Regions from separate parts of the Paenibacillus sp. FSL H8-0282 genome, predicted to be linked through region 1. Evidence: a T-box and tRNA genes for the amino acid it is inferred to sense, from the RefSeq annotation. Region 1 holds a T-box; the other holds one or more tRNA genes.
What was found. A T-box is a leader RNA that pairs with one kind of tRNA and senses whether it is charged. The one in region 1 lies ahead of metG (methionine--tRNA ligase), so its partner is inferred to be a tRNA-Met.
Positions count from the first base shown of each region.

Region 2: it has a tRNA-Met gene. The T-box ahead of metG (methionine--tRNA ligase) is inferred to sense a tRNA for this amino acid. The anticodon was not compared.

Region 1 is NZ_CP150146.1:4,127,146-4,130,573, forward strand. Features, by position in the region: gene metG (methionine--tRNA ligase) at 1-1,417, opposite strand, end outside; T-box leader at 1,462-1,723, opposite strand; gene NST94_RS17730 (DUF4362 domain-containing protein) at 1,849-2,313, shown strand; gene htpG (molecular chaperone HtpG) at 2,380-3,428, opposite strand, start outside.
Region 2 is NZ_CP150146.1:5,143,060-5,146,487, reverse strand. Features, by position in the region: gene NST94_RS22370 (extracellular solute-binding protein) at 1-1,148, shown strand, start outside; gene NST94_RS22365 (hypothetical protein) at 1,261-1,425, shown strand; tRNA gene NST94_RS22360 (tRNA-Met) at 1,508-1,584, shown strand; tRNA gene NST94_RS22355 (tRNA-Ile) at 1,629-1,702, shown strand; gene NST94_RS22350 (sialidase family protein) at 2,142-3,278, opposite strand; gene NST94_RS22345 (hypothetical protein) at 3,394-3,428, opposite strand, start outside.

The DNA.
Region 1 (3,428 bases):
ATATTGCAGAATCACAAGAAACCTGATCCTCTTTTATCTGTATCCATGGTTTTTGCAGATCGAAATACTGGTTTGCCTTGCGCACATAAGAAAAAATAAACTCCAGCGCATCTTTTAGATTCCCAGCCTCAATAAGCCGTCCTGATTCCAGATACAAGAGGTCAATATTGTCCTTCCACCCCTTATCTAATTGCCCATTTGGCACTTTCCCTTCATAAAACTTATCTATAAAAGCCAATGAACGGTTCACAAAGTTACCAAATGCTCCAAGCAGCTCTCCATTATGGCTATAAATAAACTCTCTCCAGGAAAAATCCGTGTCCCGCTTCTCAGGTCCATTGGCAATTAAGAAATAACGAATAGAATCTGGCTGATACCGCTCTAAAATATCAGGTACCCAGACCGCCCAATTTCGGCTAGTGGAGAATTTCTGCCCTTCAAGGGTTAAATATTCGCTAGATATAATCCTGTCCGGTAAATGCAGACCTCCTGCTCCTAATAACACAGCCGGCCATATTAAAGTGTGAAAAGGAATATTGTCTTTACCATGCACATAATAAGCGGTAATCGCCCCTTTTTCCTCTAACCAAAAATCCTCCCAGCTTCCTCCGGACTGTGCAGCCCACTGCTTACTGGCTGATAAATAACCACTTACCGCCTCAATCCAAACATAAATTTTTTTATCTTCAAATCCAGCCACAGGAACATCTACACCCCAAGACAAGTCTCTTGTTACCGCGCGGTCCTGCAGCTCTTCTTGTAAATAACGTTTGGTCAGTTTTATAGCGTTTTCTCTCCAAAATTGTGCTTCCTCTACATATTCCGTTAATTCAGACTGAAAATTAGATAAGCTAAGATAATAATGTTCTGTCGGCCTTTCTGTTGGTGTATTCCCACATAATTTGCAGACTCTGTCTAACAAATCGGCAGGATCTAGAATCGTAGAACAATAATCACATTGATCCCCTCGCGCCCGCTCACCACATACCGGACAAGTCCCTTCCACATATCTGTCTGGCAAAAAGCGCTGATCCACCTCGCAGTAGCATTGAGCAATGGTTTTTTTATATAAATGACCATTCTCTAGCAGCTTTGTAAACAACGCTTGCACAACCTTATGATGCTGCTGTTGATCCGTTCGAGTATATAGATCATAACTAAATCCCAGCTGTTCAAAACACTTCAGAAACTCTTCATGATATCTGCTTGCAAAAGCTCCCGGCGTAATCCCTTCATTCGCAGCCTGAACTGCTACGGGTGTGCCATGGCAATCACTGCCTGATACATATAATACGTTATCCCCTTTGGAGCGAAAATATCGTGCCAGCACATCCCCAGGCAACACACTTGATAATCTCCCCAGATGTAAAGATCCATTCGCATACGGCCAAGCGCCACCTATAAACACATTACTCATTAACCTTCTCCTCCTTTTTTTAGACAACAAAAAAACTCCCATCCACAAAGGACGAGAGTTCTACTCACGTGTTACCACCTAATTTTATAAATGCCTCATAACATTTACCTCTTCAGGTACGACGTTAATTAACGTTTATACCCTAGCACTGTAACGGATGCAGGTTCCGGCGCAGCCTACAACCCATAAGGTTTCGATGCGCAGCTCTGAGACCATATTCCCAAGGGTTTTCTTTACTCCTTTTCAGCGACCGGAGCTCTCTGTTGAAAGAATTGCCGTGGTACTCTTTCTCTTCTTTGCTTTTACATATTCAAGTAAGAGAAAATAATACTCAATTTGTTGTTTATTGTCAATGTGAAACATCAAGCTCTCTGTAACTTTTCCAGTTAATCTCCGTCTTTTATATAAATACGTTACAAGGAGGTCCCTCAGTGAAAAAAGTAAATTTGCTTACACTCTCTGTTCTTTTACTAGCAGGAGTATGGGGTTGTTCCGATCATAAAGTTAATTCTGTTCCCAAAAGTGAACCCTATACTTCCAAAGAAGCCATCAGTAGAGGGGATATTGTTTCTTTTGAAAAAGTGTACAACCTCGATAAATTCGAGAAATTTATAACTAATCTCTCCAGCAAAAAAGCAGACAATATACGCGTTACAAGTTACACAGATGAAGGCGATCCCATATTTAAGGATTTAAAATTTGACGGTAACGTGATTAATTACAGCTATGATACTTCTAATGATGCATTCGGTGGAAGCAACACAGGAGTCAGAACCGATACCTGCTCCGAAGTGACGAGTAAAAAAAGCACACAAGGTGAAATTATCTATTCGATCAGCGGTTGTACAAATAATGACTCTGAAATTGATTACTACCTTTTTCGCACAACAAAATGAAATACTGAAATAAAAAAGACCACCCAATCAAATCATAATACAATTGGATGGTCTCTGTACTTCATATTATTTCATGATTTTGCAAATATCATTGGTGAATTGAACAGGATCACTAACCTGTAGACCTTCGATCAACAGGGCTTGGTTGTACAGCAGGTTCGTGTATAAACCGAGCTTTTCTTTGTCGTTCTCTGCTGCCGCCTTCAAGGACTGGAACACTTCGTGATGGATGTTGATTTCGAGTACCTTATCCGCTTGCACCTCTTGGCCATTCGGCATCGATTTCAGGATTTTCTCCATCTCGATTGTCAGTTCACCTTCGGCAGAGAGACATACCGGATGAGTCTTTAAACGTTTGGAAGCTTTAACATTTTTCACTTTGCCGGACAGGATGTCCTTCATCGCTTCAAAAAGCTCCTTGTTTTCGTTCTCTTCCGCTTCCGTTGGCTTGTCCGCTTCGTCGGCTTCGATCCCCAGATCTCCGCTGGATACGGATTTAAATTCTTTTTCCTTATAAGACTGAATCATCTTGATCGCAAATTCATCAATATCATCAGTGAAGTAGAGAATTTCATACCCTTTATCCGATACAAGCTCGGTTTGCGGGAGCTTCTCGATTCTGTCGATCGACTCTCCGGAAGCATAGTAGATATACTTCTGATCTTCTGGCATTCTTGAGACGTATTCGTCCAGCGTAACCAGCTTCTTCTCCTTAGAGGAATAGAACATCAACAAATCTTGAAGGGTGTCTTTGTGCATCCCATAATCGTTATAGACACCAAACTTAAGCTGTCTACCAAAAGCATTATAGAACTGCTCATATTTCTCTCTTTCATCCTTCAGCAGGCTTTGCAGTTGGCTTTTCACCTTGTTCTTAATGTTCTTAGCGATCAGAGTCAGCTGACGGTCATGCTGGAGCATCTCTCTGGAAATGTTCAAGGACAGATCCTCTGAGTCCACCATACCTTTTACAAAGCTGAAGTAATCAGGCAGCAGATCCGCACACTTGTTCATGATCAGCACACCATTGGAATAGAGCTCAAGACCTTTTTCATATTCCTTTGTGTAATAGTCAAACGGCGTATTTTCTGGAATGAACAGGATTGCATTGTACA
Region 2 (3,428 bases), 1.0 Mb from region 1:
GTGCAGAGCCAGTTGATGTAATCGTCGGTGATAGTACATTGGTGAAGAGTTTGGTGGAACATAATCTGGTGCAACCGCTGGAGCCGCTTATCGCACGAGATCAATATGATTTAAGCAATATGGCGCCTACGATGCTAAGTGGAGTTCGTGAGCTGGGTGGAGGAAGTCTTTACGCGTTAGCGCCGACTTTTATGTCGAGTGCGTTATATTTTAACAAAGGTATTTTTGATGCTGCTGGTGTAGGTTATCCGACAGATGGGATGACTTGGGATGAAGTGTTCGCGCTGGCCGAAAAGGTGACCAAGAAATCGACAAATAAAGATAAGCGTATATATGGCTTTTCGATGAACCGTTATATGAGCGATCCTTTCTGGGATATGCAGACCTATGTCTCACCGCTGGAGCTTGCTATGTATGACAACAAGGGACATAAGATGGAGGTAAACCAAACACAGTGGAGTCAAGCTTGGACGACCTACAGCCAATTGGTGAAAAAGCAAATTACACCTGGGTTAAACGGTATGGATTTTATAGAAACAGAACGGAGTACCTATAGTCCTGTCCAAGGGGATCTCTTCCTTACCGGAAAAGCTGCAATGGTAATTGGAGAATACGATTATCTTAATGAGCTTGCAGGTGTGAGCCGCAATGCAGCAAAAATTAAAAATTATAATCCTGTCGATTGGGGTTTCGTTACCGTACCTACTTTTAAGGAGAAACCAGGAGTGGCTGTAGGTACTTGGGTAGGTAATATGATGGCTATCAACACTATGGCTGCTAATAAGGAAGATGCGTGGGATTTGATCAAATTCGTCAACAGTAATGAAGTAGCTAAAATTAAAGCCCATACCCGCGGGGAACTAACTTCCCGTAAGGATTACATTACCACGAAAGTACCTTCAGTAAATCTGGAGTCCTTCTATACGCTTAAACCATTACCAGCCAATGATCCTTTGATGAACGTCCTACAAACACAGAAGCCTGGAATTAGCCGTATTAACGATGTTGGGCGTCAACTGTTCACAGAAGTTTATCAGGGCAAGAGAACGGTCGAGAGTGCACTTAAAGCTTGGGAGAAGCAAGGGAATACGATGCTGGGTACGCTCGAAAAAGATCCCACATATTATTTTGACTCCATAGGGGATTGAGTTTTGGAATATGTAGAAGCCACCGGATTTCCGGTGGCTTATTTTGTGGAACTTGGGCATGATAAGTTCAGAGCAGCGTAAGATTAATTTGCGAAAAGGAGAAGAGGGCATCATGAATTGGATATACTTCGCGAAACTGTTCAGAACGAGATTTCAAGCAGGCTGTTTGGCAAAAAGACTGGAGCAAGATGGCTGGATTTATGGCTATCATGACCCAAGTTTTGTGGAGATTTATCGATCCCGCAAAGGAAGATATGGGGTTAGATTTTTGCCTTGAGAACTTTTACAAATTCATCCTTGACGTAGACCCATTTTGTACTGTATATTATTTATTGTCGCTGTTTGAATATTATTTCTGACGCGGGGTGGAGCAGCCCGGTAGCTCGTCGGGCTCATAACCCGAAGGTCGCAGGTTCAAATCCTGCCCCCGCAACCAATTTTATTACAACAGCAATTGTACATTCGGATATTTTTAGATCCGGGCCCTTAGCTCAGTTGGTTAGAGCGGTCGGCTCATAACCGATTGGTCGGGGGTTCGAGTCCCTCAGGGCCCACTTATCAAAAACCCTTACCTTGTAAGGGTTTTTTGCTGTCTATAGGCTCCTTGTAAGTAGAAGTGGAAGAGTTGGAAAAGCGACAAAATAGAAAATGATCACATTTTGGTCACGGCGTTGTTAGATCCACTGGTTTTATCATAGATCATCTGGAAAACGGTAAAAAGTATGTATTCTGTGGAACTGCCCTACTCTTGTAGAGGAAAGGGGACAGTCATGACATATAGACTATTAAGTAGCAAGCACCATACGCCGTAGATTTTGATTGAATTAAAAGCATGTCCAATACGCTGAAATTGATGATTTCTTTGAAAAGGTTAATGCTGAATTTTGATAAGAAGCAATAGAGGATGCCGCATATTCGCTCGGCATCCTTTATTGCAAGTAGATATACTAACTTAACAGCCTTTTAATTTATCATCAGAAGTTGATTAATAGCTTATTGATTATCACCAAACCAGATGTTCTCTGTACCGGTCCGCGTGTCTGTCCATACGCTCACTAGACGGCCTGTTTGAGGGACGATGGCATTACCGATGTAGTCCCCAATTAGGGGGATGCCGGTGACGTCAAAGGAAGTTGTTGTTATCCGGGTGTTTGTATACGTCATACCGCCATCTCTAGATGTTGCTAGATAAACATCAAGGTTGAGGGGGTTGACTCGATTAGTGTAATAGGTAACGAATATTGCACCATCCGCAGGGGATACGGTGATGGCTGGGAAAAAGTTTTGGGAGCCCACAGGACTACCTGTAATGGATATTGGTGCCCCCCAATCCACACCAAAATTAGTGGAGATAGCAAGAAAAATATCAGAATAACCTTCTCGAAAATCTTGCCATACAGCATAGACATTCCCTCGCGTCGTCGGTGCATTAGAAATATCTGCTGCGAGGGAAGGGTATGTCAGACATCTAAATGTATATCCCGGCAATGGATCTGGTGGGACTACAACGCTGGCGACCATGGTTTCAGGAGTAAAAGTGACCCCACCGTCTGAGGATGTGCGAATTTTAAGATCAGTATTACCGGGAGGCTGATTGATCCATCCCACGATAACAATCCCATTTAATGTAATTGCTATACCGGGGAATTCTTCGAATTCTTCGACCGAAGACAGCAGGGAGGGACTGGAATAGGTACTACCGTTATCTAGGGAACGATTGAAGAATATCGTATTTCCCGGTATGAATTGTGTGTTGTAATCATGCGTATAACCAGTATATACATTTCCAAAAAAAGGACTTGATCCAGCTTTGTCGGTGACAACGACCACCTGATCATCATTTACAAACTGCCCAAACCCTTGATTCACGATGACTGGCGGTCCGAATGAAGAGGCATTGTCGGCAGATGTATAGGAGACGATCGACCCGCTGAGACCGTCTGAATCGAAGGCGTGGGCTAATACTACGAAAGTGGTCGGGAAAATATAATCAATATGTGGTGCTTCGATGCCTGCAAATCCTGTCGGTAACGGCAATAACGTTGTTGTCCAAGTGGCACCTGCGTCAATAGATTTGTATAAACCTATATTAGGAGGGCCTAATCGAAGATCTACAGCTACGGCAACCATAACTGAAGGATTAAGCCAATTTACCGCGATGGTGGGCTCAAACTGAACGCTTGCGCTCGGTGAAAGTTGAATATTAACCATGCAAAGCTCCTTTCGTCATAGAGTTTTTTGGTACTTACGGGTTCAGCTGAGCTATGAAAGTAAGTTCGG